DNA from 4 places in the Paenibacillus sp. 2TAB19 genome. Region 2 is predicted to be linked to each of the others. Evidence: riboswitches for the same ligand, from Rfam matches in the RefSeq annotation. Region 2 holds a riboswitch; each other region holds the start of a gene.
The links. Region 2 has a riboswitch for cyclic di-GMP ahead of AB4Z33_RS11160 (LPXTG cell wall anchor domain-containing protein). Riboswitches for the same ligand answer to the same signal wherever they lie in the genome.
Positions count from the first base shown of each region.

Region 1: another riboswitch for cyclic di-GMP. It lies ahead of AB4Z33_RS21705 (choice-of-anchor A family protein); the one in region 2 lies ahead of AB4Z33_RS11160 (LPXTG cell wall anchor domain-containing protein).
Region 3: another riboswitch for cyclic di-GMP. It lies ahead of AB4Z33_RS11765 (EAL domain-containing protein); the one in region 2 lies ahead of AB4Z33_RS11160 (LPXTG cell wall anchor domain-containing protein).
Region 4: another riboswitch for cyclic di-GMP. It lies ahead of AB4Z33_RS26020 (pyridoxal phosphate-dependent decarboxylase family protein); the one in region 2 lies ahead of AB4Z33_RS11160 (LPXTG cell wall anchor domain-containing protein).

Region 1 covers NZ_JBFRGE010000055.1:37,284-44,964, reverse strand. Annotated here, with positions in the region: gene AB4Z33_RS21710 (5'-nucleotidase C-terminal domain-containing protein) at 162-1,940, shown strand; gene AB4Z33_RS21705 (choice-of-anchor A family protein) at 2,023-3,696, opposite strand; cyclic di-GMP riboswitch class I at 3,751-3,838, opposite strand; gene AB4Z33_RS21700 (HD-GYP domain-containing protein) at 4,059-5,582, shown strand; gene AB4Z33_RS21695 (cupin domain-containing protein) at 5,648-6,109, opposite strand; gene AB4Z33_RS21690 (hypothetical protein) at 6,338-6,709, shown strand; gene AB4Z33_RS21685 (cation:proton antiporter regulatory subunit) at 6,758-7,249, shown strand; gene AB4Z33_RS21680 (cation:proton antiporter) at 7,252-7,681, shown strand, end outside.
Region 2 covers NZ_JBFRGE010000020.1:101-7,781, reverse strand. Annotated here, with positions in the region: gene folP (dihydropteroate synthase) at 1-835, shown strand, start outside; gene folB (dihydroneopterin aldolase) at 872-1,258, shown strand; gene folK (2-amino-4-hydroxy-6-hydroxymethyldihydropteridine diphosphokinase) at 1,236-1,790, shown strand; gene AB4Z33_RS11180 (helix-turn-helix domain-containing protein) at 1,742-1,954, shown strand; gene dusB (tRNA dihydrouridine synthase DusB) at 2,017-3,054, shown strand; gene greA (transcription elongation factor GreA) at 3,397-3,873, shown strand; gene lysS (lysine--tRNA ligase) at 3,963-5,483, shown strand; cyclic di-GMP riboswitch class I at 5,768-5,863, shown strand; gene AB4Z33_RS11160 (LPXTG cell wall anchor domain-containing protein) at 5,931-7,574, shown strand.
Region 3 covers NZ_JBFRGE010000021.1:35,662-43,342, reverse strand. Annotated here, with positions in the region: gene AB4Z33_RS11775 (methyl-accepting chemotaxis protein) at 1-975, opposite strand, end outside; gene AB4Z33_RS11770 (hypothetical protein) at 1,284-2,228, shown strand; gene AB4Z33_RS11765 (EAL domain-containing protein) at 2,290-4,914, opposite strand; cyclic di-GMP riboswitch class I at 5,012-5,098, opposite strand; gene AB4Z33_RS11760 (FAD-dependent oxidoreductase) at 5,309-5,872, opposite strand; gene AB4Z33_RS11755 (MarR family winged helix-turn-helix transcriptional regulator) at 6,127-6,570, shown strand; gene AB4Z33_RS11750 (MMPL family transporter) at 6,610-7,681, shown strand, end outside.
Region 4 covers NZ_JBFRGE010000085.1:11,451-19,131, reverse strand. Annotated here, with positions in the region: gene AB4Z33_RS26030 (helix-turn-helix domain-containing protein) at 1-601, opposite strand, end outside; gene AB4Z33_RS26025 (methyl-accepting chemotaxis protein) at 697-2,421, opposite strand; gene AB4Z33_RS26020 (pyridoxal phosphate-dependent decarboxylase family protein) at 2,402-4,090, opposite strand; cyclic di-GMP riboswitch class I at 4,185-4,271, opposite strand; gene AB4Z33_RS26015 (SGNH/GDSL hydrolase family protein) at 4,558-5,736, shown strand; gene AB4Z33_RS26010 (endo-1,4-beta-xylanase) at 5,817-6,845, opposite strand; gene AB4Z33_RS26005 (diguanylate cyclase domain-containing protein) at 7,045-7,681, shown strand, end outside.

The sequences.
Region 1 (7,681 bases), on a different contig from region 2:
AATAGACTGCATTTCACAGCCTATTCTGCCTACACCGCCGCGAACTTCGAGTGAGTTTTAGATCAGAATTTTCTGATAATATAAAAGGAATTAGTGGGAAAATGTAGAATATTACTGGTGGGCTTTAACCAAATATATAGATATGGAGGATTGAGCAAATCATGCGTAAAAGGTTCAAATGGTTGACGTCAGCATTGCTCGCCAGCGCCTTGGTGCTTGGACTTATGGGCAGCGCTGCGGCAGAGGATGCGACGGAACAGACAGGGAAACATATCACGCTGCTGCACACGAACGACATGCACGCTCGTGCCGTCGAGGCCACGAGTGGCGAGATGGGTTTCGCCAAGGTGGCCGGCATAATCGATTACTACAAGAGCAAAAATCCGAATACATTGGCCATTGATGCCGGAGATGCCATTCACGGCACGACCTTCGCTACTTTGGTCAACGGCGAAAGTGTCGTAGCCGCGATGAACAAGATGGGCTATGACGCTATGGTGCCAGGCAACCATGAATTCAATTATGGCTCGGCGAGATTGATCGAGCTTGCCGGCAAGCTGAAGTTTCCAATGCTGAGCGCCAATATCAAAGGACTAGGCGCCAAACGGGTCTTCGAGCCGTATATCATCAAAGAAATTGACGGCGTAAAGATCGGCATCTTCGGTCTTTCGACTTCAGAGACGGTGTACAAGACGCATCCGAAGAACGTGGCGGGGCTTCACTTCACCGACTCCGCATCGGAAGCGCAAGCTATTGTCGATGAGCTAAAGGACAAGACCGACGTCATCATTGCGGTCGGCCACCTCGGACAGGACAAGTCCAGCTATGACACGAGTCTTCGGGTCGTCAAAGCCGTAGCGGGCATCGATATCTTTGTCGATGGACACAGTCATACCGTTCTTGAAGACGGCCTTGTAGGCGACAATGGCACACTGATTGTCAGCGCGGGCGAGTATACGAAATACGTCGGCGTCGTTGACTTTTGGGTCGAGAATGGTGCTGTCGTTAAGAAGCAAGCGACGCTTATCAACCAAGCCGAGGCAGCGGAAATCACGCCGAACGCCGAAGTCGCTGAGCTTGTTGCAGCCACGCTGAAGAGCCAAGAGACGATTCTCGCAGAGCAAGTTGGCGAATCGTCCGTTGCTCTTGAAGGCGCAAGGGAGAAAGTACGCGCAAGCGAGACGAACCTTGGCAACCTGGTTGCCGACGCTTTGGCCGACATCTCGGGAGCTGATGTTGCGCTTACGAACGGCGGAGGGATTCGCGCTTCTATCGATGCTGGCCCGATTACGAAAGGCGAAGTCATTACCGTTCTGCCGTTCGGGAATCAGATCGTGACGCTCAAAGTAACCGGCGCAGATATCAAAGCCGCGCTCGAGAACGGCGTCTCTGATTATCCGAATCCGAAGGGCGCTTTCCCGCAAGTGTCCGGCGCCGCTTTCAAAATCGACAAGGAAGCAGTCAAAGGGGAGCGCGTTCATTCCGTCACAATCGGCGGCAAACCATTGGATGAAGCCGCGACATACACCCTTGCCACGAATGACTTCATAGCTGCGGGCGGCGATGAGTACACCATGTTCGGCAAGTATCCGCAAGCCGGCATGTACGGCGCGCTGGATGAAGCGCTCATCGCTTATATTCAGAAGCTTGGCAAAGCAAATCCAACCATTGAGGGACGCATTAAGGAAGGAGTGAAACCCGCCACTCCTTCCCCTGAACCCGAGCCGAAGCCCGAGCCCGAGCAACCTGAACCGAAACCAGAACCTAAGCCTGAACCAAAACCCGAGCCTGCAGCCTCGGCCTACATCGTTGTAAAAGGCGATACGCTATGGGCGATTGCTAAGAAATACGGAACGACATGGCAGGTGCTTCGCGATCTTAATAAGTTAACGAATGCAGACCTCATCTTCCCGGGTCAAAAGATCATATTGCCTTCATAATGTAGCTTATACAAATGCAAAGGGCTGTTCCACGAGCGGATAACCGCTTAAGGAACAGCCCTTTAATTATTAGTCGTTGCTCTTATTTCTTCTGTGCAGAAAAGCGGATCAGAAATCCTAGCATTACGATTACCAATCCAGCCATGTAGAACGGCATGGTGCTGCTATCGCCTGTCTTAGGCAATGTATCAACATCCACTGAACCATCTTCCGGTGTCCCTAAGCCTATTTCTTCATCGTCTACCGTTACTTCTTCGTCATCCGTAGTTTGCTCCTCGCCATCTTCAGGCGCTCCGCCTTCATCCGGTGAGCCTCCCGGCACTTCTTCTTCATCAATAATCACTTCATCGGAAGGCGTCGGCGTTGGATCAGGTGACACTGTAGGCTCAGGAGTAACCGTTGCCTCCGGTATCGGAGTTCCCGTCGGCATCGGCGTCGGCGCCGGTGATGGCGTTACGACTGGTGTCGACGTTGGCGTCGCCGTTGGTGTCGCTGTCGGCGTTGCCGTCGGTGTTGCTGTCGGCGTCTCCGATGGAGTTGCCGTCGGTGTCGGTGTTGCCGTCGGCGTCGCTGTCGGTGTCTCCGACGGTGTCGCTGTCGGCGTTGGTGTCGGCGTCTCCGACGGTGTTGCCGTTGGTGTTGCTGTCGGTGTCTCCGACGGTGTTGCCGTCGGCGTCTCCGACGGTGTCGCTGACGGCGTTGGTGTCGGCGTCTCCGACGGTGTTGCTGTCGGCGTTGGTGTCGGCGTTTCCGACGGTGTTGCTGTCGGCGTTGGTGTCGGTGTTGCTGTCGGTGTCTCCGACGGTGTCGCTGTCGGCGTTGGTATCGGCGTCGCCGACGGTGTTACTGTCGGTGTCGGTGTCGGAGAAGGCGTCGCCGACGGGCTAGGTGTTGGCGTCGCTAGCGGTATCTCCCCCTCGAAAGGTACCCAATGCGGCTGAATTCTGCCTTTCGTGAGCGAAGCTCCTACTAATATGCCGTCGATATTGCCGCTCGTTGCCGTAATATCAGCCTGTGGCGCTAATAGACTGCCCTTGACCCCACTATTGCCGAGCGTCAGCGCCGTAGCATCCGGGAAGTTAAACAATATTTTAGATTGGCGGTCTTTATCGTCAAAGCCAAAATAACCTTGCCACCCCATTGATCGAGTCGCACCCGTAACGTTAATAATCACTGTCGAGCCATTTGGAACGTCCAGCCATACCTCATTCAGATCATACCCTACTGTAAATACATTGAGCTGAGGGTCTGTTCCCTTTAAAGTCGTTTTATTCGAATTGTATTGATCTTTGCTTGTTGTGCCGTTGGTCGGCAAAGCTGCCAGCTCAGCGGACAAATTCAACAAATATTCAGCTTCTGCTTCAAAATCGATAGGTGCCCCTTGATGCTTATTGCCTCTTACGAGCGTGAAGGCCGATGTTGAATGAAGCGTTCCGTAGTAGGCATCGCCATAATCAATTTGACCATTCGTGAACTTCAGTTCTCCGCCCGCCACTAAGCCAATGTCTCCCGATGCATTCGCTCGATTGACGCCAAATCCGGTTATATCAATATCTCCTCCGGCCGCCAGTCCACCTTCGACTTGCTCGTAATACAGCTTAAAGTCACCGAGCATGAACACGTTGTAACTGCCTGCCGTACCGAGCACAGAGCTGTTGCCTCCGCCTGCTCCAAATACAAAAGCGTTGCATAGAATGCCGAAGACGATGACCCCAGTCACGACTAGTGATGCGCTCTTACGAAATGCTTTTCTCATGATATACCCTCCCTATCAAAAAAAATAAAAAAGACCGCACACGAATACGAGATTCATGGCGGTCGGACGATCATAGCGCCTTAGGCGCTGTAGACTCCAGACTTTGCGTCCCACTCTTTCAAATGGTTTGCTATTGGCATAATCGAACAATTCGTTCGTAATCTATGACTCTATCAAAAAGGAACTATACCTATTTTAGCTAATTTTGGTCGCAACCGCAATCCGCTAAATTATATAACCATATGTAAAATATACCCATGTATGTACATGGAAATGAACTTCAATTCCGCTCTCCATATGCCGATTGTTAATATAGGTAATAGGAACTATATCATGAAGCTGTGAAAAGAGGAATGATCCCATTGAAGCAACTAGATCCGCACCAACAAACTCCCGCAAGCGTATATCGTGCTTTCCTCCTCCAGCTCGTCTACAACTATGTATTTGGATCGACCGTCGCCGTGCTCGGAGTCGGGGGCATCATCATTTTCTCCACGCTTAAGCTGCCCCAAGGCGAAGGCTTCGTGCTCGGCGTCATCTTATTCGCTTCTTTGCTCATTATGCTTGCCTGCGAGCTGTTCGTATTCTATCGGCATGCAAAGCCGATTCAAGTCGCTTTCCTGTCCGATCAGCCAACAGCGGAGCAGCTTCGCAAAGCTTATATACAAACGCACCGCTTTCCGGTACTGTCGCTGAAGCGGACTTTCGGACCTCATCTGCTCGGCATATCGGTGCCGGCTATTGCAATGAGCTATATTTTCATCCAAATGGAATGGCTCTCGTTCCCTTATTATTATATCGGACTTGCTTCCGTTGGCGCGCTGCTCGTTGCCAGTATGCATGCCATGATTGAATTTTTCCTGACCGCACGGGCTATTCGACCTGTTGTCACCTATATGCGCAACAAACATGTAGCACTCTATGGGCAGGATCTGACCCTCGGCGGCCAAGTATTTGCTTCGATTCGCACGAAGTTTCTGCTAAGCGCTTTTTTAATCGGTACGCTTCCACTGCTCTTGCATAGTCTTGCGGCTCAGATCAGGCTTGAAGGACTGGACGGCGGGGGCACCTCCGCCTATTGGCAATGGGCCGGTATCATTCTTGTTATCGGCGTCTTCTTCTCCTTGTTCGGCGCCTCGCTCCTATCTCGCAATATTGAGGATCCGATCCACAAGCTCCAAGCTGCGATGATTGCCGTGCAGAACGGCCATTACGACACCCGCGCGGAAGATATTCATTCCGATGAATTTTCGAAGCTGGTCGCAGGCTTCAACCATATGATCGAAGGTCTGCAGGAGAGGGATGAGCGTAATAAGCAGCTTCACCAAAGCTACTTCTTCACGCTTGCTGCCGCGCTTGACGCGCGCGACACCTATACCGCGGGTCATTCGGAACGCGTTGCCGAATATTCCGTCGCGATCGGCGAGCAGGCTGGCTGGCCGCAAACCGAGATTGAACTGCTGCGCAAGTCGGCTCTGCTTCATGACATCGGCAAAATCGGCATTCGTGACTCGGTGCTGTTGAAGGATGGCAAGCTAACGGACGAGGAGTTTAATCAGATTAAGGCACACCCGGGACTGGGCGAAAATATATTGAAGCAGATTGAGCCTGCGGACGCGATGGCCGATCTGCTTCCGGGCGTACGCTCCCATCATGAACGCTATGACGGACGCGGTTATCCCGACGGGCTCGCAGGAGAGCACATTCCTCTGCTTGGCCGAGTTATTGCCATTGCCGACGCTTTCGATGCGATGACATCGGATCGGCCGTACCGTAAAGGAATGACTCGCGAGCACGCCCTAGCGATTCTGAAGGAAGGCAAGGGAACACAGTGGGATCCCGCCTTAATCGAGCTGTTCATTAATTCGCTGCGGCAAAACGAATAATAAAAATAAGAGCTTCGCGACCGGGCATTATGCCACGCGCGAAGCTCTTATTTATTGGAGCGAGCCTATTTTTTGATCAGACGGAAATCATCATAGTGGAAGCCTGGCGCAACGACGCAAGATACGAGTACCGGCTCGTCGCCGAGCGCTCTCGCCATCTGCCATTCGTTAGCCGGCACAAGCGCCTGTGGTTGATGTCCTGCGGAAATGTCCGGGCCCACAATAATTTCCTTACGGGTATGCGGGTCAGCTTCTGTTCCGCCAAGCGTGAGCAGCAACGGGCTTCCCGAATGCCAGAACCATACTTCGTCGGAGTAAACCGTATGCCAGTCCGAGAACTCCTCAGGATGCAGCAAGAAATAAATCGACGATGCGGCAAAACGCGGTCCCGAATACGGAGCGCCGAGCACCTGCTGCGGAATTTCAAAATTAGCTTTCCAAATTTCCTTGTACCATCCGCCTTCGACATGCGGCTTAAGATCAAGCGCATGCACAAGCGGCGACAGCTCCTTCACTGTTGCTCCCATCCCAATCAACCTCTCTCTGTTATGCTCTATTCTATTGAAAACTTTCATTCATTCTATCATATCGGAAATGCCGGTTCGCTGATTAATAGCAAAAATATAGTTGCTAATTGATCCCACGGTTATAAGCCTTGAATTGTTCACCTATTCGACCAACAAAAAAATGGAATTGTCTATGATTTTGGTCATTTATAAGATATACTTATAAATATAGCCGCAGGAGGTGAGCAGATGAGATTGACGATAAGCATGAAGCACAACCAAAGACCCGCGTTTCGCAAACGGTTCTTTAACCTGCTTATTATTTTGCCACTGCTGCTCACTGCACTGTTTGCTTACCAAGCAGGCAACAACTTCGAGTTGACGGCCGGCTCCAGCCGGTTCAATCCTGTTGCCCGCGCAACGACCTGCGCTGCTCTGAACGGGCGCTCCCCAAGCAAGCTGCTTCAGCCTATTCGCCGCAAGCCCGCGGCTTATAAGGTATCACTTGCCGTCTTATTGGGACGGCCCGCTTATTTATCCCCCTTAAGTCTGACCATCCTGCAGCGCTTGAAGCGTTTACTGCTTAAGCCTATTAAATATACATCGGTCTACATTGGTTAGAACCCATTTTTTTGGTACAAACTACAAAAAAATGAGGAGGCAAACCCAATGAATATTAGAGAATCTGATTTGCCTGGAATCGGACGCAAATACCAGATTATTACGCGCGGAGGCGATAAGTTCGTCATTATCATTCATGATGACGGCCGACGTGAAATGTACCATTTTGACTATGAGGATCCGGATGACAGCATCTCCATGGTAACGCTTGAGGATGAAGAAGCTCGTCAGATTGCCGCTATTATCGGCGGAATGACTTACAAGCCGAAGGCACTCGAAACGATTGAAGTAGCACTGGATGATCTAACGATCGAATGGTACAAAATCGAGCCAAACGCCGCTTGCATCGGCAAAACGATCGGCGAGGCGGATATTCGCCAAACGACCGGGGCAACGATTATTGCTGCCGTCGAGAAAGAAGCTAAGCATATTAATCCAGGTCCCGACTATGTTTTCAAAGCAGACTCGACCCTTATTGTGGCTGGTGAACGGCAGAACCTTAAACAGCTTAAGCTCATGCTCCAAAACGGGAGTCGTTAATTATGGACCACATGGTGCTGGAGATCGGTCTCGCCGTTATACTCATCGCCTTGGTCGGGCTGTTAGCTTCAAAAATTCGTTTTTCGGTTATTCCTTTTTATATATTGATCGGTATGGCTGTCGGCCCTCATGCGCCTCACTTCGGCATACTAGACTTCAGATTCATTCACAGCGCTGAATTAATTGAATTCATGGGGCGCCTCGGCGTGCTCTTCCTGTTATTTTATCTAGGTCTCGAGTTCTCGGTTGGTCGACTCATGAAGTCTGGCAAAGCGATCGCGGTTGGCGGAACGATCTATATTTTAATCAACTTTTCACTCGGCTTATTGTTCGGATGGGTTAACGACTTTCCTATCGAGGAAACGATGGTCATTGCAGGTATAACGACCATCTCATCCAGCGCAATCGTAGCCAAGGTGCTCGTCGACTTAA
Region 2 (7,681 bases):
ACATTGGTTATATGAGTTGAACGGCGGCATTCGGCTGGAGCTTGGCAAACGTACATTAATTATGGGCATTCTCAATGCGACGCCTGACTCCTTCTCTGATGGCGGCAAGTATACGGGGGTGGATGCTGCAGTAGCCCACGCGCTTGCTATGGTGGAGGATGGGGCGGATATTCTCGATATCGGCGGCGAATCGACGCGTCCGGGTTTCGAGCCCGTTCCTCTTGATGAGGAGCTGCGGCGCATCATTCCTGTTATTGAAGCGGTGCGGAAGGAAATTCCGCATTTACCGCTGTCTATAGACACGTATAAGGCTGCTGCTGCACGTCAGGCGCTCGAAGCGGGCGCTCACATTATTAACGATATATGGGCCTTGAAGGGTGACCCCGAGATGGCGGCAGTGGCCGCAGAGTTCGGCTGTCCCGTTATTCTTAACCATAACCGTCATGCGCGGGACTACAACGATTTCGTGCCCGATGTGCTGGCTGATCTGCTTGGCAGTGTCGAGATCGCGAAGACGGCCGGCGTTTCGGAGACTCAGGTATGGCTCGATCCCGGTATCGGGTTCGCCAAAACGTACGAGAACAACTTGGAGCTGCTTGCTCGCTTATCCGAACTGTCGGCGCTGGGCTATCCGGTGCTGCTCGGCACATCGCGCAAACGGTTTATTCGCGACACGCTGAGCTTGCCCGTGGAAGAGTTGGCATTCGGCACAGCCGCGACAGTCGCGCTTGGTATCGCGCAAGGCAGTCATATCGTAAGGGTGCATGACGTTCGCGAGATGAAGCAGACCGCTTTGATGACGGACGCTATTTTGAAATTTAAGACAACAAAGTAAGAAATAAGACGTTTGCCTGTGAGGGGAGTGACGGAAATGGACCAAATGGCGATTAAAGGGATGCGCTTCTACGGGTATCATGGCGTTTTTGCCGAAGAGAATAAGCTGGGGCAGCAATTTTACGTCGATGTCGTGCTGCATATGGAGCTTGGCCAAGCTGCTGAGACCGATGATTTGAACTATACAATTAACTACGCGGAGATCCATGCATTCACGAAAGAGATCGTGGAAGGACCTCCTTTCAAGCTGATTGAAGCTTTAACAGGTCACATTGCATCACGGGTTCTGGAAGCTTATACTATGGTAAATGAAGTGACGGTTCGAGTAACAAAGCCGCATCCTCCGTTCGATATCCACTTTGACGGGGTAACGATCGAGATGCGGAGAAAGCGGGATGCACATGGAAGAGCGATTCCCGCCTAACGGGCAGTCATTCGAAGCGTACGTCGCTTTAGGGTCGAATATGGGAGAGCGAGAGCAGCTTCTGATGGAGGCTATCGGACTGATTGACCATGAACCAACCATTGAAGTACGGAGTGTGTCGGGCATCTATGAGACAGATCCTGTCGGCTATACAGATCAGCCTGCATTTCTGAACATGGCGATAGCGATCCGCACTTCGCTCAGTCCGATCGAACTGCTGCGCAAGCTCCTCGAATATGAGCTGCAGCTAGGGCGAGTTAGGCAGATACGTTGGGGACCGAGAACCATTGACCTCGACCTCCTGCTATACGATAATGTCAGAATGGATCAAGAGGAGCTGACACTGCCGCATCCGCGCATGATGGAGCGGTCATTCGTGCTTGTGCCGTTAAACGATGTTATCGAAGTATCGCATACGCTGCAGAGTGAGGTTGCACGTGCGGCCGGCAGCGCGCTTCAGGATGGAAAGGAAGGCATCACGTTATGGAAAACAATCAATTGGCGCAGCGCGTCAGAGCCTTTCGGAAGCTGAAGGGTTACACACAGCAGGAGCTGGCCAAAGTACTTGGCGTATCTGTTGCGGTATTGGGCTCGCTTGAGCGCGGTACGAGGAAGACAGACCCGAAGCTGCTTAACCATATCGCGAGCACGCTTGGGATCGACTATGAGGAATTAATGTCGGATAACCGTGAATAAAGCCTGACGTCCGGCACAGGGCGCTTGGGATCAAATAATATCAATGAGGAGTTTGGAACGGCATGCTGAAAATCGGCGACATCGAGATGAAGAATAGGGTCGTGCTGGCGCCGATGGCAGGCGTGTGCAACCCTGCTTTTCGTTTAATAGCAAAGGAATTCGGAACGGGACTTGTATGCGCGGAGATGGTGAGCGACAAGGCGATCCTGCACGGAAATAAACGAACGATGGAGATGCTGTTCGTTGACGAGCGCGAGAAGCCGCTTAGCTTGCAAATATTCGGCGGCGACCGTGAGTCGCTGGTCGAGGCGGCGAAGGTTGTCGATACGCAGACGAATGCAGACATTATAGACATTAATATGGGATGCCCCGTACCGAAGGTAACGAAATGCGACGCCGGCGCTCGTTGGCTGCTTGACCCGAACAAAATCTATGAGATGGTATCTGCTGTCGTAGACGCAGTGAAAAAGCCGGTTACGGTGAAGATGCGTATCGGCTGGGATGACGAGCATATTTATGCGATCGAGAACGCTCGTGCGGTTGAGCGCGCAGGCGGCAAAGCCGTTAGCGTACATGGACGGACGCGGGAGCAACTGTATACGGGCAAGGCGAATTGGGACATCATAAGGGATGTCAAACAATCGGTATCTATTCCCGTAATTGGGAATGGCGACGTATTCTCGCCAGAAGACGCGAGAAGGATGCTGGATCACACCGGCGTCGACGGCGTTATGATCGGACGCGGCGCGTTGGGCAACCCATGGATGCTCTATCGTACGATTCAGTACTTGGCAACGGGCGAGCTTCTGGGCGATCCGGCACCGCGCGAGAAGATGGAAGTCGCGATCTTGCACCTTGACCGACTGATCGCGCTGAAGAACGAAGCGGTAGCCGTGCGCGAGATGCGCAAGCACTTAGCATGGTATTTGAAGGGCTTGCCAGGCGGCGCGCGCGTGAAGGACGTTATTATGGAAGAAACGGACCGCGATCGCATGGTGGCGATTTTGGAAAATTATATTCGTTCATTGGAGGAAGAGGCCGTGCAGGAGCAGAATGGCGCTTCATCCGTCCATACCGCAGCGGAAGAGATCATTCATTAAATGGATCGCCGGTTGCCGCTGCTTTTAATGGAGCGCCATGTCGGAGCATGCTTCATTTTGGAGGCAGCGGCACTTGCATCGACAAAGTTCGACAGATGTCGGCATGATGCGGAATGTATGGATTCACGCCTAAGTGAAACGGTTTCAATGGGACGTTTGGCTTTGATTGACATTGGGGGCAACTTTGAAATATAATCGTGCAATATAATCCAAAGAGGCTCTCAAGAGACTCCTTTAAAGTGAAATGACTCAAGGTATGATGGCAATGAAGCGTAATATATTAGGTAACAGTGAATTCATACACGGTATGAAAATAAGTCACACGACGGGAGAATCGGAAAGATGAACGATAAGCAAATCATTCTGACTCAGGACGGCTTAAAGAAGCTTGAAGAGGAACTGGAAACCTTAAAGTCGATCAAGCGCCGCGAAGTCGCTGAGCGGATCAAGGTTGCAATCGGTTATGGCGATATTAGCGAGAACTCCGAATACGAGGACGCGAAGAATGAGCAGGCATTTATCGAAGGCCGTATTATTACGCTTGAGAAGATGCTTCGTAATGCGCGTATCATCAATAACGATGATATCGATATCGATACGGTGAGCATTGGTTCGATTGTAACGGTTGAAGATATGGAATTCGGCGACACAATGGAATATGCGATTGTAGGCACTGCGGAGTCCGATCCGCTCCAAAATAAGATTTCTAATGAAAGTCCGGTTGGCAAGGCGATTCTAGGCAAGAAAAAAGGCACCGTTGTAGAAGTGAACGTACCAGCCGGCATCATTCAATATAAAATTGTCGATATCAAAAAATAAGGTTTGCGATGAATGGTTTAGAAAGCTTCCTTGCCGGAAGCTTTTTGAACGTTATCGGTTACCCTTACGTATCAGGGAGATGAACGAAAGTGGAACATGAGAATAACGAGCAGGGACAGGAGCAGGAGCTTAGTGAGCTTCTGCAGATCCGCAGAGACAAACTAGACGAGCTTCGCGCTTTAGGCGTTGACCCATTCGGCAAGAAGTTCGAGCGCACTCATAATGCCAAAGATATACTAACAGCCTATGAAGCGTCTACGAAGGAAGAGCTGGAAGGCCAAGCGGTTAAAGTGAGCATCGCCGGCCGTATTATGCAGAAGCGCGGCATGGGCAAGGCAGGCTTCGCGCATATCCAGGACTTGAGCGGCAAGATTCAAATCTACGTCCGCAAGGACACGGTCGAAGAGCATAAGTTCGCTGCTTTCGATCTGCTTGATATTGGTGATATTGTCGGCGTACATGGCGTCGTGTTCAAGACGAATACAGGCGAAGTTTCCGTCAAAGCGCAAGATGTTGACGTATTGACGAAGTCGTTGCTTCCGCTGCCTGACAAGTACCATGGCCTGAAGGACGTCGAACTGCGCTATCGTCAACGTTATGTCGACCTGATTGTGAATCCGGACGTTCAACAAACGTTTATTACCCGGTCCAAAATCATTCAATCGATGCGCCGTTATCTCGATTCGAGAGGTTACTTAGAAGTAGAGACACCAACGTTGCACTCGATAGCGGGCGGAGCTGCTGCTCGTCCTTTCATCACTCATCATAATGCGCTAGATATGCAGCTTTATATGCGTATTGCGATCGAGCTTCATCTAAAACGTCTTATCGTGGGCGGCTTGGAGAAGGTATATGAGATCGGCCGCGTATACCGCAACGAGGGTATCTCGACGCGTCACAACCCTGAGTTCACAATGATCGAGCTGTATGAGGCTTACGCTGACTACAAAGATATTATGGCTCTGACCGAGAATCTGATTGCGCATATCGCACAAGAGGTGCTTGGCACAACGAAGATTATGTACCAAGGCCAAGAAGTCGACTTGACTCCGCAATGGCGCCGCGTCTCGATGGTAGATCTCGTGAAGGAACTTACAGGTGTCGACTTCAGCGTGGAGATGACCGACGAGGAAGCACATCGCCTTGCTAAAGAGCATAAAGTTGCGGTTGAGCCGCATATGACGTTTGGTCATATCTTGAACGCGTTCTTCGAAACATTTGGCGAGCATACGCTCATCCAGCCTACGTTCGTTACCGGACATCCGGTTGCGATCTCGCCGCTGGCGAAGAAGAGTGAAGCCGATCCGCGCTTCACGGACCGCTTCGAGCTATTCATCGTAGCACGCGAGCACGCGAACGCCTTTACCGAGCTGAACGATCCGATTGACCAGCGCGAACGGTTCGAGGCACAGCTCGTAGAGAAAGAGCACGGCAACGACGAAGCGCATGAGATGGATGATGACTTCATCCGCGCCCTTGAATACGGCATGCCGCCTACTGGCGGTTTGGGAATCGGCATCGACCGTCTCATTATGCTGTTAACGAATGCGCCTTCGATCCGGGACGTACTGTTGTTCCCGCATATGAGAGATCATCGCTCTGGCGAGTAAGAGACGAGCTATATGGAAGCAAGATATAAATAACTATAGAAGCGTGGCCGTGTTGATGGTGAATAACCGTCTGACGGCCGCGCTTTTTCTTATTTCTTCTACTAATTATCATGATGAAATTTGTCGAACAAACGCATGAATACGCATACATTTAATGGCGTGAAATTTATGTTCTCAAAATGCTAATCTAGTATTGACACCTTCATAGTAACAGTAATAGAATAGGACTTGCGAATCACAATTGTTACATATTTATGCAAAAAAGCTAACAAAACAACAATATCTCATGTAAATCGCAAACCATCCGAAAGGTTGGGACGCAAAGCCAGGAGTCTAAGGCATCGTTAAGCTATCGATGCTATGATCGTCCGACCGCCATGAACTGTCATGGCGGTCTTTTTTATTTTGCGGAAGCCATGACGTCATATATTATGGGGGAGGGTATTTATGATTAAGAAGAAGTGGTTGAAGTCAGCCCTATTGTTGAAGTTGGTCGTCATCTTAACGATCGGTACGGCTGGTACGGTTTTTGCCCATGGAAGCGGCGGTGGGGCGGCAAGCAATTGCAGCGGCGATTATGTGGATGAGGTCTTCTTTTACAACTATAATTTTTCCCTATCCGATGATGGGGACCAAGTCGTTAGCGGTTCCCGCGACTACGATAAAACCAATTTGAACTGGAATGCGGGAGATGGTTATGCCATTACTTGCGTGAAAGTTGAAGGGTTATCGGATGGTGCAACTAAAACCTATGAGTATGACGGCGGTGCTATTAGCGGAAGTGGCCTTCAGGCGCCTCAGTATGCTTATGAGAAATACGAAAAAGTCAACGGTAAGTGGAAATGGGTAACTTATTATAAAGAACAAACAATATCCTATGTGAAATTTTACTACAAGGAACTGCCGGCTCCAGGCTGCACGGAAGGCTACGATGCCAGCTATAAATATACGGTAGGTAATTCTAATAGCTTTGAAGTAGGACCTAGCGGCAAAAAAGTCGTGAGCGGCGAATTAAAGAACAACAAGAAGACTGTTAATTGGAACGTAATCAACGACACGGATTTATTGAAACATGATGTCGTGTGCGTAAAGATTACTTGGAAATCGGGCAACAAATATAAAACGGAGACGACATCCTACGGAGCAAGCGGGACCAAATCCGGTTCCTCGACAGCTCAGACGGATAAAATCCGTGAAATCGAGTTTTTCGTGAAGAAGACTGTAATTGTACCGACACCGGAACCAACAGCAACACCAGAACCAACACCGACTCCGACGCCGGAGCCGACAGCAACACCAGAACCAACAGCGACCCCGACACCGGAGCCGACAGCAACACCAGAACCAACAGCGACTCCGACACCGGAGCCGACAGCAACACCAGAACCAACAGCGACCCCGACACCGGAGCCGGCAGCAACACCAGAACCAACAGCGACTCCGACACCGGAGCCGACAGCAACACCAGAACCAACGCCGACTCCGACACCGGAGCCGACAGCAACGCCAGAACCAACGCCGACTCCGACACCGGAGCCGACAGCAACGCCAGAACCAACGCCGACTCCGACACCGGAGCCTACAGCAACGCCAGAACCAACGCCGGCACCGACACCGGAGCCGACAGTAAAGCCAGAACCGACACCAGTTCCGACACCGGAACCAACGGTAGAGCCGACAACGGAACCAACGACACAACCAACAACAACACCAAGGCCAGCTCCTACGCCGGTAGAAACGCCAGAATCGACACCGGAACCAACGGTAGAACCGACTCCGACAGTTGAGCCAACAGCAACACCGGAAACAGAAGTTGTTGTTGACGAAGACGATACGCCTCAAGGATCGGTAGACGCAGGTGAAGAGGAAGTTGTCGAAGAGGGTGACAACGAGGTACCGCAAGGATCGGTTGACACTGATACGGATGCAGTTAAAGAAGAAGACGAAGCATCTGTTACAGACAACGAAGTTCCATTAGCAACGCTTCCGAAAACAGGCGATACAAGCTCGTTGCCTACTTATATGGCAGGTCTTGGCCTGCTGTTGATTGGATTGCTTACGTTCAAAAAGAAAAAATCAACAAAAGCATAGAATTAAGAATTGCTAAGCAACTGCCCTGATAGCCTTTACGGTAATCGGGGCAGTTTTTTTGTCGATTGGTCTTGTTTATAAAGGAACTGAGGAGGTTTTGGAGTGTC
Region 3 (7,681 bases), on a different contig from region 2:
GGTCATCTCCGTCATCGCACGCTGACATTCTTGGAAGCTTTGCAACTGCGTATCTGAACCAACGGCTACCTCTTGAATCGCTTCTGTCACATCTTGCGTTGCTTGCGAGGTCTGCTCCGCGCTCTGCTGCATGTTGGCCGCAGCGCCCGCAACCTCGCCTGAAGTTGTGCTAATGTTACCTGCCAGCTCGCGCAGGCTTGCGATCATTGCGTTAAACGAGGTTCCTACTTGAGAAATTTCGTTTTGCCCTTTAACCGCAACGGCAAGCGTAAGATCGCCCTGAGCGGCTAACGCCGATACTTCTGCCAGCCTCTTGAGAGGCTTAAGCACCAAACGGATAAGTACGACAGCTATTAGAATAGCGATGACTGAGAATATTGCAGCAATGATAATGCTTTTCCATAATAGCTCGCTAAGCTTGGCGTTAATGAAAGCATAGTCGATATCAACTCCGAACATGCCTACTACTTGACCATCTTTAGATTGAAGCTCAGTCATTAAGGTGACCCATTGCCCGATCTGGTCCTCATAAACCTTGGAAACCGCAAATCCGTCTGCCGATGCTTCGGTGAACGTTGGCTGCAAAATCTCCGGAATCTCATAGGTGTCGCCGGGAGCAAAACCGGCAGCATGAAGCGCATCGTTGCTTTGCATAACGGTCGCGATCTTCTTCCCGTCTTGTTCAGTTACTTCGGGCATGTATATATAAGCATTCGCCACTAATTCGTTCTTTATCATCGTGTCCAGCAGTTGCTTAAGCTGTTGAAAAACATCGCCCTCCGTATCGCCGCCAGCCTTAATCTCCTCGTAGCCTCGGCCCAGCAAGAAGTAACTGGCTTCCATCTGGGCACCGAGTGTTTCACCGGTACGATTAATCTCCTGCGTAAAGGCGTTTTTTTGGCTGTTATAGGATAACGTCTCCGTAACTCCGATAACGACAATTAATAATAAAGCTAACACAATTGAACTTGCCACTACTAAACTTCTGTTGAACGCACGAAACATCCCATCACTCTCCAAAACATTGATTATGATGAATATCGTCGATTTATGTCGGATTATGTAGGTGGTAATTTGTGGAATCGACAATTCTAGTTGTATTTTCTGCAATAAGCATAACAATGGGATATTAGAAAAATGCGAGAATCAATGTTAGAAAAGTGTTGAATATATAAGCTTCCGAGCGGAATTCAGCTAACTTTCAGTCGGCTTTAAAGGACAATTAAGGAAGTGAGAGTAGGATGTTCCTGTAACAACATTATCGATGAGAGGTGGAATTACGAATGCTTCAATTGAAACCGAAAGCAAAAGCGATAACGGCAGGAGCCATCGCGCTTACTTTGACACTGGGAGGCGGCGTGCTTTGGAGCAGTCAATATGTGAATGCTGCCTCGTCTGACGTTGCTCAGACCGATTCTGACCAAACCGGCAAAGCGGCCGACGGTGCAGAGAAGAAGGGCAGGGGCGGGCAATTCGGCGGACATGGCCTCGGAAACATACAAGAACAGCTTCTCGCGTACTTGGCTATTGATGAAGCAGCGTTGAAGACACAGCTTAAGACGAGCACGCTCAGCGAAATCGCAGTGGCGCAGGGCAAAACTCGCGAAGAGTTGAAAGCGAAGCTAATCGAATGGCTGGAGGCGGAGCGTGCGAGCGCCCCGGCCGCATCTGCGGACACCGATAAGCTGAAGGACGGACAAGCAGAGAAGACGAAACCAACCGCTGCCGAGCAGGCGGAGAAGCTGCTTGATTCCAAAGGCGGCGGACAGGGGCTAGGCAAGCATGACGGTCGCGGCGGGAAGGGCTTTGGAGGCGGAGGGCTTGAAGCGGTAGCTGCAGCGCTAGGCCTAGGAGCGGACGAGCTTAAAGAAGCACTGGATGGCGGGAAAACGATTGCGGCACTTGCTGCCGAGAAAGGCATAGCCGTACAAACCGTTATTGATGCGCACATAACCGAAGTGAAAGCCAAGCTCGCCGAGAAGCTTGCGGCGGGAGAGTTGACGCAGGAGCAGTATGACGAGAAGCTTGCAACCTTGGCTGAGCATGCTGAGAAGCTTGTAAACGGCGAGCTTCAAGGGCGCGCTCAAGATGGCGGCAAAGGTCCGCGCGGGGAGCGTCCTAACGGAGCGCGAGGTACGAAGGAAGGTGACAAGCCGGCAGCGGAGAACGGGGCACAGGCAAGCGAAAGCGAATCGGCATCTCAAGCCGAAACCGGAGCAAGCGCTTAAGACGAACAATGGCAGTACAGGAGGCTAATCCTGTACTGCCATTCGTTGTTTATGCAGTGCTTTATGCTGCACTGCCGGCCAGCAGCGCTTCGAACTGATGGGCCGGAAGCGGCTTGCTGAATAAGTAGCCTTGCAGTTCATCGCACTTCAGCTCCTTGCAAAATTGCGACTCGTCATCGGTTTCAACACCTTCTGCCACGACCCTCATATCCATACTGTGCACAAGCTCGATAATAGCCCGAACGATCGAGGACTTCTTCTCGTCGGTCGTAATGCCTTGAATGAACGAGCGGTCAAGCTTCACATCGGAGATCGGCAGCCTTTGCAGCTGATTAAGCGTTGAGTAGCCGGTGCCGAAGTCGTCCATCGAGATTAAGATGCCGAGCTTGCGCAAATACTGGATCGTTTCAATGACTTGCTCCATATTACGCATGAAGACGCCCTCCGTAATTTCAATGCTGACGTATTCCGGCGATAATTGCGTATCTTCTAACGCGGATACGATCATTTCGATTAAGTTTCCTTGGAAAAAATGTCTGCCCGAGATGTTAACCGATACGCATATCGGAGGTAATCCCGCATCCTGCCACGCTTTGTTCTGGCGGCAAGCCTCGCGGAACACCCATCGGTCAATTTCTAATATGAAGCCCGCCTGCTCGGCAAGCGGAATGAACTTATCTGGCGGAATAAGGCCCAGCTCGGGATGCTGCCAGCGGATAAGCGCTTCTATGCCGCATAACTTCCCTGTCGAGGCGCTCATTTTCGGCTGATAGTGTAAGGAGAATTGGTTCGTTTGCAGCGCATTGTAGAGTCCGTTCTCCAAGTGCATCTTCTCTGTCATGACCGAGGCCAGCTTCGGCTTGTAGAAGCGGTAGCAGCCGTCGCCCTCTTCCTTGGCGCTGTACATGGCGATATCCGCGTTGCTAATAACGGTGTCGATATCTTCACCGTCGAGCGGATATAGACTAATGCCAATGCTGATTGTTAAGTAAAGCGGCATGCCGTCGATATCGAAAGGCTTGGAGAATGCTTCGCCGATCTGTTCCGCCATGTCGTGCACCTCCGCAACGTCGGTATATGAGCCGGCGAAGACGAATTCATCGCCACCGAGACGGAATACATCGAAGCTCGTTGCAGTCTCTGCGAAGCGGCTGGCAGCCTGCTTCAGGAGTCTATCGCCGGTTGCATGGCCAAGCGTATCGTTTACTTGCTTGAAGCGATTAATATCGGCGAACATAACAGCAATCTTATGCTCATTACCGGCATGTATCGTAATCATGTCTTGAATATGCTTCGTAAAGTGAAGCCGATTCGGCAAACCTGTCAGCATGTCGTAATAAGCGAGGCGATGAAGTTTCTCCTCCGATTGCCCAAGCATATACGCTTGAGCTTGCAGGCGCTCGCTGTTTTTCTGCGTCTCACCGAACATGTGGACGAGATTGACCGCCATTTGCTTGAAGTTGCTAATTAAGGCATGGATCTCGAAAATATTGCTGGACGGCCATTCGATCAGGTCTTCCTGCTTTAGGCGGCTCGGCAGATTGTTCGTCGCTTCGGCTAGTCGCTTCAAGCTTCTGCCTAGCCAGCGGTTAATGAAGAACGCAACAAGTGCGGCGAATAAGGCGAGTGTAATCAAATAAATGAAATGCGTGATGTATTTATTAAAAAGATAGTATTGATAGTTATGTAAAGGAATATCGATATGGATCATGAGGCCCGTATCATGGATGGGCGAGGCGTAACGGAACTTGCCTTCATGCCAAGTCGAGATATGGAGCGGATGCTCTTTAAGTACAGGAATAAGCAATTGAAGGTTGTTGCTTAGCGCTTTGTTAATCCGGTAGCTTGAGGTGTCATTACGGATGCTGCCGTTCCAAGGGATGACAGTGCCGCTTCCATCTGTAATGGTAATGGTGTATAGAGTGGACGAATGCTTGGCAATCAGCGATTGCAGGTATGCAAGCGTGGCCTCGGACTTATTGTCGTCATATCGAATCCTGCTCTCCATATATTCTCTTCCGATCATCGAAGCTACGTTGCTGGAAAGCTGCTCGGCGTGGCGGCTGGCTTCCTTGAAGGAGCCCGTGCTGCTAATGTAAATATTCAATAGAAACGGCAGTATAACGCACACGATCGAGAAATGAAACATGACGCGGTTGAGGGAGCTGGATCTGCGCCAATTGCGAGCGATGCCGGACCACTTTGAGAGCGGCAAATATTGCAGGGCAATATCGGCACACAGCGCGTTCAGCAGTCCGTTGATCGCCACAATCGACGTAACGAGCATCAGATCGGTCCCCATAGCGTTATATTGACCAACATGCGTAATATACGTTAGTGGGGCAGCGATAAGCAGCCAAAAGGCAGCGTCGCAGACGAACAGATGACTCGGGAACTTGCGAACGAGCAGACCGACAATGGCAATTTCCAGCAGTCCGATGTTATGGAATAGAGATTGATCCATAAGCTGAGTCCCAATCGTATGCACGACTGCGGCGGCCAGCAATCCGAGCCAGAACCCGAACAAGCGAAGTCCGACTAACAGGAATACGCTTGTAAAGGTGAATGTTATGCCATATAGAAAGGGATAGCCAAGTCTCTCGCTGATTAAAGCGAGCAGCGTGCATAGTAGAAAGGACAGGGCGATGATCCATCGATTACGCTTCGGTTGCTGTACAGTACTCAATTCGGGCCTCCTGGTAATATGTCAATGGAACGATTACGGTTGGATTTGACAATAAAAAAAGGATGCCAAACGGCACCCTCCTGCGGTCACGAATCATTAGGGTAACCCGGCGATCATGGCGTCATTACGCTGTAGACCCGTAGCTTTGCGTCCTATGCTTTCGCATAGTTTGCCCTTTGCCTATTCGGCTTTTCACCTAATATTCGACAATTTATTCTAAATTCCTTCTTTTTTTGAAGTATAGGAATATAGTTTCACACTATACCTCATGCCTATACTTCACCGGAATGAAACGCGCCTCGCCACCAAGGATGGCACAGAACCGAGCTGCGCAAAGACGCAGCTAACGGTTCGTGCGTAGCGACAGCCTTTTCACCTTGCGCAAACTTGAAAACTAAGCTTTCAGTACGTCGTGATCGACATAACGCTCGCCATTCATTTCGCTAATGATGTTGATAGCAGCTTTGGCGCCGTCGCCGGCCGTAATGATCGCATGAACGCTTACGCCTGCTACCGTTCCAGCGGCCCAGATTCCGGGAATGTTCGTTTTGCCGCTTGGATCGACAGCGACTACCGTCTTGATGCGCGGCTCAGTACCCGCTTTTGTCTGAACGCCGATATGCTCGGCAAGGTCAGTTGCGGCTCCGGTAGCGAGCAGGACATGCTTTGCCTCGTAAGCTCCGCCATCGGATTCAATCATGAAGCCGCCTTCGATGACAGTAATGTTCTGAACGGTTTCCTCCTTAATCTCGGTGCCGAATTTGAGCGCCTGCTTCTTGCCTGTCTCGATGAGATCGGGACCGCCGATTTCGACAACGCCGTAATGGTTCTCGAACCATGCGCGTTTCGTCATCCCTTTGTTATTTTCGAACATGACTGTCTTTTTGCCTGCCTTCGCGCTAAAGATCGCTGCGCTTGCTCCTGCGGGTCCAGCTCCGATAATTGCAATATCGTACACGCGTCCAACCTCCAAATGTATTTATTTCGTTCCTCTTTCGTTTTCGCCAATATTATATAAATGTTCCGCGGCAAAAATCAATCGGACAATTCTAGCCCGTTCACGATATGTTCATTATTGACGCGTTGCATTCGAACCGCGTCTTTGATATAGTTCGAATATCGAATAGTTCTACAGTAGAATTAGTTTGTCCGAGTCATTGAAGTCATTAGTGTTCGGACCATTACGACAGAGAAGGAGGATCTGATGCGGGAATGGATCTCAAACTATCCAAAGAAATTATACATCGCTACGAGGCTGCCCACTTCTTGGTTAACCGCCGATTAAACGCTTTGATACGCGAGCTGATGCCGGAAGAGCTGACGATCGACCAGTTCTCGACGCTGCGATATTTGCATAGCCAGGGGCGGAGCACGTCCTCGGAGCTGGCTGATATTTTCTGCGTGGGCAAAAGCTCGATTACGGCCATTATTAATCGCCTTTTCGACAAGAATCTGATTTATCGTCTGCCTGATGAGAAGGATCGGCGCGTCACGTATTTAGCGCTGACAAAGGAGGGAAAGCAGCTTTTTGACGAGATGGATGTAAAGATGTATGAGCTGCTGCTAAAGTATATCAGCCCGTTCGACGAGCAGGAAGCGATCACGTTCATTCAGACGTTCGAGAAGCTCGCTCATGAACTAGGCAAACCACAATAAGGCTATGAAGCGTAATCGTGAAGGGAGAGCAGAGAGAGAATGAGAGTCATACTGAAGCTGAAGTGGTTAGTGCTTGTATTATGGATTGCGGTGGCAGCAGGGCTGATGATTACCGCGCCGGCAATGGGGGAGCTTGTACGGACCAAAGGACAGATCGGCGTGCCGGAAGGTTACTCCTCGCATATCGCTAGCGAGCTCGTGAAGGAAGTGGGAGGCGACGATGGCGCAAGCGGCATGGCGACCGTGCTCGTCTTCCATAAGGAAGGCGGCTTATCGGAAAGCGACCTAGCCGAAGTGAAGGGCGGCGTTGATAAGCTGAAGGCTGAAGGCGAGGCCATCGGCGTCACGTCGGTTACAAGCCACTTCGATACGCCTGAGCTGAAACCGCAGATGGTGTCCGAGGACGGCAGCACCGTTCTGACGCTTTTGAGCGTCGAGGCCGGCGACCGGGAGCTGGTCGAGCTGAAGGACGGTCTGTATGAGTCGCTGTCCGATATCGGCATTGAGCATTATTATACCGGCAACTGGATTATCTCCGAGGATGTTGTGCAGAGCTCGCAGGAAGGGCTTAAGAAGACGGAGCTTATTACGGTCGGATTCATACTTATCATCTTGTTCATCGTCTTCCGTTCGGCGGTTGCGCCGATTGTGCCGCTGCTGGCGGTGGGCTTTACTTACCTCACCTCACAGTCGATAGTCGCATTCCTCGTGAAGTATGCCGACTTTCCGCTATCGAACTTTACGCAAATTTTCCTCGTTGCCGTCTTGTTCGGCATAGGCACGGACTATTGCATTCTGTTGATCAGCCGATTCAAGGAAGAGCTAGCCCATCGCGGCGACATTACGGAAGCGATCGTTCATACGTATCGCACGGCAGGCAGAACGGTGTTGTTCTCCGGGCTTGCGGTGCTGGTCGGCTTCGCGTCAATCGGCTTCTCGACGTTTATGCTGTATCGTTCGGCCGTTGCGGTCGCTGTTGGCGTAGCGGTGCTGCTCATTGCGCTGTTCACCATCGTCCCGTTCTTTATGGCTGTGTTGGGCAAGGCGCTGTTCTGGCCGGCGAAGGGCTCATTGGAGCATAAGCCGAGCAAGCTATGGGGCGCTGTCGGCA
Region 4 (7,681 bases), on a different contig from region 2:
ATCGACTTATTCCCGTTACGTTCTCGAGCTCCTCCATCGTTAGCTTCTCTGTAAAATGCTCATGCATATAGTCCTGTACAAGCTTGACGTACTTCTGATCCTGCTTGCCTTGTTGTATTTCATGCACCAAATCTGAAGCGTTCCGACTAACGAGATCATGTATCAGCTCAATCATAGCCGTCTCGATTTCAAGAGGAGAACCGTTTCCCATAAAAGCCTCCATCGTTTGGTTAATGCGATAGCGACAGACTCTATTTTTGTCCTCGGCCAAAAGAAACGGGATATGAAGCTGATCGCGCTCCCGCTGTTCAAGGTCAAGCTGCTCTAACCAAGCCTGCTTGACGAACAGCATTTTGTAATTCCACTCCATTCCCGTCTCCGGCTGGCAGGCATGCAGCATCATCGGCGGAAAGCTGATTGCCTTTCCATCCTCAACCCGGTGCATGGTTCCGTCGCACCAAGCGTTCGTCACGCCTTTATCGATTAACCCGATCGAATATTCCTCATGAAAATGCTTTTGGTACGCTAGATCGCTCTTCAGACATCGCTTAGCTTCCAAGAAAGGCAGCGCCTCATGGCGGTAAAAGGTCACATCAGACATGTTTCGAGTCCTCGTTTCATTATCAGAAAGTTTCTTCGCAATAAAAAGCCCTCCCGCTCGAAGGCGGAAGGGCTCAGTGTGCTCGAACGATACTACTACAGCTTAAACGGCTTTACCGATTCGTTCAAGTCAACCGATAGAGACGACAGCTGCTGGATGGCAGCCGATATTTCCTGCATGGCCGCGCTTTGCTGTTGCGCGGACGCAGCAACCTCTTCCGTGCCGGCTGCCTGCTCCTGCGTGACCCCGTTAATTTGCTGCATGGCATCCGTGATGCGTACGAAGGAATGCTCTACCTTCTCCAGCGAGCCGGACATATGGTTCGTGTGGACGGTAAACTCTGAAACGCCCGAATATATATGCTTGAAGTTTTGGTGGGTACCGCTAATCCAAGAATGGCCAAGCTCGACAGCCTTCGTTCCTTCTTCGATGCTTTGCTTAACCAGATGGCTGTTCGATTGCGTGCTCGAGACGAGCTCGTTAACGGACAGCGCCGCTTGAGCGGACTGCGTTGCCAGCTTCTTGACTTCCTCGGCAACGACCGCGAAGCCTCTTCCGAGCTCGCCGACCCGTGCCGCCTCGATCGAAGCATTAAGCGCAAGCAGATTCGTCTGCGTCGATATTTCGGTTATAATGCCGATAATCTCTCCGATTTCATTGGAACGTGTCTCCAGCGCCGCTGCCGCTTGCTGCGACTGCTGCATCGCCTGCTTGATCGTCTCCATTTGTTGGAGGGTACGATCGACAAGCTCTTGCCCCTGCTCCGATTGCGAATGGACCTCGGACGCGATTTCTTGAATTTCCTTCATGCCTGCCGATACTTCTTTGATGTCGGTATCAATGTTATGAATGCTCGAGTGGCTTTCGGATACGCTCTGCACGATCTCCGTAATGCCTTCTGTCATTTTGCTCGTCGATTCGGCCACCTGCTGCGCGCTATTCGTCGATTCATTCACGGATTGCTTCAGATGCTTGCTCGTATCCCCGATAAGGGCGGACGAAGCGATGACCTGCTCGATCAATGTTTTTAAGCTCGTAATCATGATGCCGAAAGCGGCACCCAGCTTGCCGATCTCATCCTTGCTGTCGATCGAGAACTGGCTTCTCATATCGCCGGCCGCTACTTTCTCGGCTGCAATCATCAGTTTGCGAAGCGGATTCGTAATGATTCGGCTAATAATAACGGCGATCACGCTGCCGACTACGAAGACGATGACGGAAATGATAATGGTCATCCAGTTCGAGCTGGATGCAGTCTCAGGCACAACGGAAGCATCGAGATCGATGCCCAAGATGCCGTACACGGTGCCGGATTTATCGGTCAGCGGCACGAAGATAGATTTATGCGTGCCGTATTCATCGTCGTAAATCGGACTGAACATCGTTTTCTTGGAAGCAATGGCTTCCCTCATTTCATCAGTAAACGGATAAGCGGTTCCGAAGTCGTCAGGGACGCCCGACAAAATCAGAATCCGTTCTTCATCCTGGGTATTGGATAAAATATAAATGTTCTCCAAGCTATGAACGGTCTGGAGCTTCTCGAGCTCCGTCTTGATTATCGCGTAGTTCGGATCGTCCGCCCCTGTCAGTTGAATATCGCTTCCCGGAATGGCTGCGAGCGTGTTCGACGCGATTTGAATATCCGTCGCGAGCCGCTTATCGAATTGCTCCAGAAGCTTCTCCGAGAGGTTGCTCTGCGTCATATAGCCGGACAGAGCAAAGGCTACGCATGTCACGACCTGCAGCAGCAGGATGCTGACCGAGATTTTGACTGCAAGATGTTCTCTGAACCAATTCAATTTAAGAATAGATTTCTTCATGGTTGTTCTCCTTCGTGGATAGCCGATCAAAAGCGGCATACGTTTCAGCGATTTTTTGTTTCAAATAGTGAACGATTGCACCGACATCGGAAGTTTGCGTGTACGGAGAGATGACGAATAACTTAGCCGCATACAGCGCAATTTGACCCGCCCGGTCCGCGGTTGGCACGTAGAGATGCTTCTTCGTATCTCCGAAAAACATTTTTCCGCGGTCTCTGCCCAATATTTCGAACAATAGCTCGTTCAGCTTATTTTCGCGCTCAATCTCCGCATAGCTGCGGAGCCCCTCGTATTCCGCGTGATAGCCGTTTTTACGATCTGCATACAAACGRAACAGCGTGATAATGCCCGGATTTAGCGGATTGACGATGACGGCTTCGGGAACTTCGGCAGCCAACGTCTTCCTGAACGCTATATTGACTTCGACGAATTGGGCGAGCAGCTTCTGATAACCTTCGATGCCGAAAGCCGTTAGCGCGCTTAAAATACTGATCGAGCTGCCCATTCTAGAGCATTCCAGCGTATAGCTCGTATGATAATCCCCATAACCCCGATGTCCAACATACGGCGTTTCATCCGGCTCCAAATCAAGCAGCTTGAGATCGGATGCCCGCTTCACAAGGAATAAGCTCGTGGAGTACGGCGTTTGACCGAGCTTCTGGAAGTCAAAGCACAACGAATCCGCCAATCCCAAATGCTTCATTCTCTCCCTTATCGCTTGAAGCGCAGATAGTGTTTCAGTATCGAATTTATGTAGATTTCCTTCAAAGTCGTAATCGTTAAAGAAGGCAAAAAATCCGCCCAGCGCTGAATCCGCGTGGATATGCGGCCTTTGAATGCCATGCTTTGTCGCTAGTTCCTCTGACACAGCCAAGATTTCCTCGACATTATCGATGCCCATCGCATCCGTCGTCGCTGTCGTTGCCACAATGTACACAGGGACGCCTCCGCTTAAAATAACGCTCTCCACTTTCTCTTCGAGATCCCGAACATCCATGGAGCTGTCTTCTCGCGTACGGATTTTGATCAGGTTATTGCTGCCCAGACCCGTTGCTTCCATCGATTTGAACAGGCTGTAATGAGCCGCTTCCGAGCAGAAGGCAAACAAGTTGTCAGGTACGCCTGCTTTTGCAGCTTTGGCGTCATATTTATTAATGGCTAGTCGAAGTCCCGTAAAGATGGCCCCTTGCCCGCCCCAAGTCGTATATCCGCCGCTTGCCGTAGGGTCATAACCAATCAGCGCCGACATCATGGCAACGACTCTGACTTCGGCCTCCGCTCCGGCAGGTCCGTATACGTCCCACAAGTTATTGCCATTCACCATAAAAGCGGTGAGCATTCCCATGATGCCCGGAATACTGGCCATGGGCAAAATATTAGTCAAAAAGTATTTCGTATGGTAGGGATGACCGTGCAGAAGCTTGAGCAGCTCGCCGTTCACTTCATTTTGCGTGCTTCCGCTAACGGGAATGCGGCTGTTCTTCGTTAAATCCTGATAGAAAGTAGCTCCTCTATCTTTCGTTCCTTTTAAATTAACGGAATCGGGATCCTTTAAAGCATCGACCCCTTCTACGATTTGCCTGAATAGTGCTATAAGATCGTCTCGTTGTCGCTCGTTGCCGTCGTCGCTTGGAAATAAGGTCCGGATATTCATCTCTTGCTCGCTCATTGTCTCCACTCTCTCCTATTTCGTTATTCTCTCTTTTTTGTTGTAAGCAAAGAGGCATGCCTATGGACGACCATAGACATGCCTCTGCTAAATCTTTTGCAACTGGCTGACATTTCTTTTTGAGAAGTAGTCCCTATAGCTTTGCGTCTCTCGTCTTTCGACGGATTTGCATTATGTGATTTTAGGAAAGTTCATCGATACAATTAGTAAACATTTACAGCGAATAGGAACATTCTACTATTTTACATTTCAGAGATCAATAGATTTGAAATAGAGATTTCGTTAATTTTTTTAAGAAATCATCATTTTGTCACAATCTTCCTTTGTTCGATATTGTCGACCGATTATATTTGGTGCAATATTCCTGCTACTGCCAATCTGTTCAACCCCGATACAGCTATGATTCAGCAGGTTTTCTTATCCTCCCATTCGTTTTAAGATCATATTTAAAAGAGAGGAGATTATCTATGACAGACGAAGCATACAACGATTTAATTGCCAAATCGCTATTAAACAAAGGAAACAACAGGAGATTAAAAACCGCTATCGAAAAAGCGAAAAGAGGCGAAGAGATTACGATTGCCTACATTGGCGGCTCCATTACTCACGGCGCGGGAGCTAATCCGCTCCATACCGACTGCTATGCTCATCGGTCATATTCCACCTTCAAGTCGATGTTCGGAAAGGACGGCGGCGATTCTATTCGTTTCGTCAAAGCTGGACTCGGCGGCACGCCCTCCGAGCTGGGGATGATTCGTTATCAGAGGGATGTTCTGAGAGATGGAGCCGTACGCCCTGATATCGTCATTGTGGAATTTGCAGTCAATGACGCCGACGACGAAACGGAAGGGAGCTGTTACGAAAGCCTGGTATTAAAAGCACTGACTGCTGACAACGCTCCAGCCGTCATCCTATTGTTCAGTGTGTTCRAAAGCGACTGGAATTTGCAAGATCGGCTTGCGCCCGTTGGTTATCATTATGAGCTTCCCATGGTAAGCATAAAAGATGCGGTGGTGGACCAATTTCAGATAACCAAAGACGAGGGGAACATCATTACCAAAGAGCAATTTTTCAGCGACATCTACCATCCGACCAATGCAGGTCATACAATCATGGCCGATTGTCTAGGCTGGCTGTTCGCCGAAACCGACCGTTCCGCCATGGATCATGAACATATTGTGATCGACAAGCCGCCGGTAATCGGTAATGACTTCGTCCATGTCCTTTTGTTGGATCGGGCCAACGGCTCTAGCATAGCCAATATATCGGAAGGAGGCTTCGACGCAATCGATACCGAACTTCAAATGGCGGAGATGGACGACCAACCGTACGGCACGCCTCAATTCCCTAACAATTGGATGCATACGGCAGATTCGAGTAACCACAACTTTACGATGACGATTCGCAGCAAAAGTCTCCTCTTGGTCTACAAAGATTCAGGAAGCGACGATTACGGCAGCGCTAACATTTACGTTGACGGCAAGATTGTGAAAGTCGTCGACCCACAGGCAATCAAATGGACCCATTGCCATGTAGTCATCTTGTATACGGAGCAAGAATCGCGTGAGCACACGGTGGAAATCGAGATGTCGCCCAATCACGCGTGCAAAAGGTTTACGATCCTCGGCTTTGGCTTCGTATCCTAACGCGGGGAAACGAAAGACGGCCTCCTTTCCCTAATATAGGGATGGCGGCCGTCTTTCACTGTTTACCGTCTCACTAGCTATTAGCCTTCAAGCGCTTCCGCCGTTTGGCTAATCACTTTGTAGTACGAGCCCTTTGGCTGATGCTTCGTGTCGAACAGCAACGGCCAATTCTTACGACCCCTAACCGGGAATCCATCCAGCCACGTATAGTCATCAGCGGCTCCCCAGAACGTAACGCTTGTCAGTACATCGCTATATTCCCGGAACAACTGGAACATATCAACGTACCTTTCCTCCTGTAACTGCATCATCTCAGCCGTAGGAGCGGTAAGATCCGTGCGTCTGTCTTCGAAGGCAAATACCGATAAGTCCATTTCCGTAATATGCAGTTGCAGTCCTAGCGACGCATATCGTTCGATAGCTGCACGAATATCGTCCAGCGTCGGATGCGTCAGGTTCCAGTGCGCCTGAAGGCCAACGCCGTGGATCGGCACGCCTTTTTCCTTAAGCGACTTGACCAGCGCGTAAATTTTTTCTCTCTTAGCTGGCACTGACTCGTTATAATCGTTATAAAAGAGTAACGCGTCAGGATCAGCCGCATGTGCGTACTCGAACGCTTTGGCAATAAAATCATCGCCGATAATGTCCAGCCACTTGGACGGACGAAGGTGCTCATCTCCACTGTCAGACACTGCTTCATTCACAACGTCCCATGCATAGATTTGTCCCTTATAACGCCCAACTACCGTTTCGATATGCGCTTTCATTCGTGCAAGCAGTGTATCGCGATCAACTAAGCCGCCCGCACCGTTATCAAACACCCAATCGGACGTTTGGTTGTGCCATACGAGCGTATGCCCTCTTACTGCCATACTGTTCGTTTTCGCAAACTCCATTAATCGGTCCGCTTCCTCGAACGTATACCGCTCCTCGGCCGGGTGCAGCCGTTCGAACTTCATTTCATTCTCTGCCGTTACGCTATTGAAATGCAGCGCCAGCAGCTCGCGCTGCGAGACCAGCGTTCTCGGATTAACGGCTGCGCCGATTCGAAATTGCTGTCCGAACACTTCGTGCAGCTTCGGTGTTTGTGCTGATGTGGATTGATTCATGAATGATTGCTCCCCTCGTTCGATCCATCGGTTATTATCGTTGCTCGCGTATAGTTTAGACCTTGCGTGCGCTGCAAACAACCCGTCGAAGTATAGGAAACGCTTTTGGAAAATAATAGATTGACTTTCCCATAGGGGGAGGGTTTATCGTTAGGTTAAGCAATTCCGGCCGGAGTTCTTTATGAAAGGGTGTCATCGATTGAAAATTGGTGAATTCGCCGTACAAAACAACGTTACTGCTAAAATGCTGCGTCACTATGACGAGATCGGTCTGCTGAAGCCGTCGGCGATCGATGCTGAAACGGGATATCGTTCCTACGATCCGAGCCAATCCCATTTATTGAATTGGATCGTCATTCTCAAAAATCTAGACTTCTCCCTTACTGAAATCAAAGAATTGATAAACGGACCTGTAGATAGTAGCATCATCGTTCATCAATTGATTCGTAAGCGGATCGAAATCTCATCGCTGCTTAATGAACACATTCAGAAGAAAATCGCAATTGATCGGCTTATCACTATAATCGAGAAAGAAGGGTTTGATATGGATAAAAAAATAGATTTATTGCATATCGAGCAGTCTGCAGCCCATGAAATCAAAAAAAACATTCCCAATATGGAGATGTTTCTGGAGGCAGCCGCCGGCATCACAGCCTCATGTTCGTCTGACGATAGCCTCTCCGTCTTTCGCTTTGATATCAGCCACTTCAAGCAGGTGAACGACGATTACGGCTTCGAGGTAGGGGACAACGTCATTGCCTCTTGTTATCAAATCATTGAAGCCAATGTCCGTGCCGGCTTAACTCAGGCCGCTATCGGCCGTGCTGATGGCGATG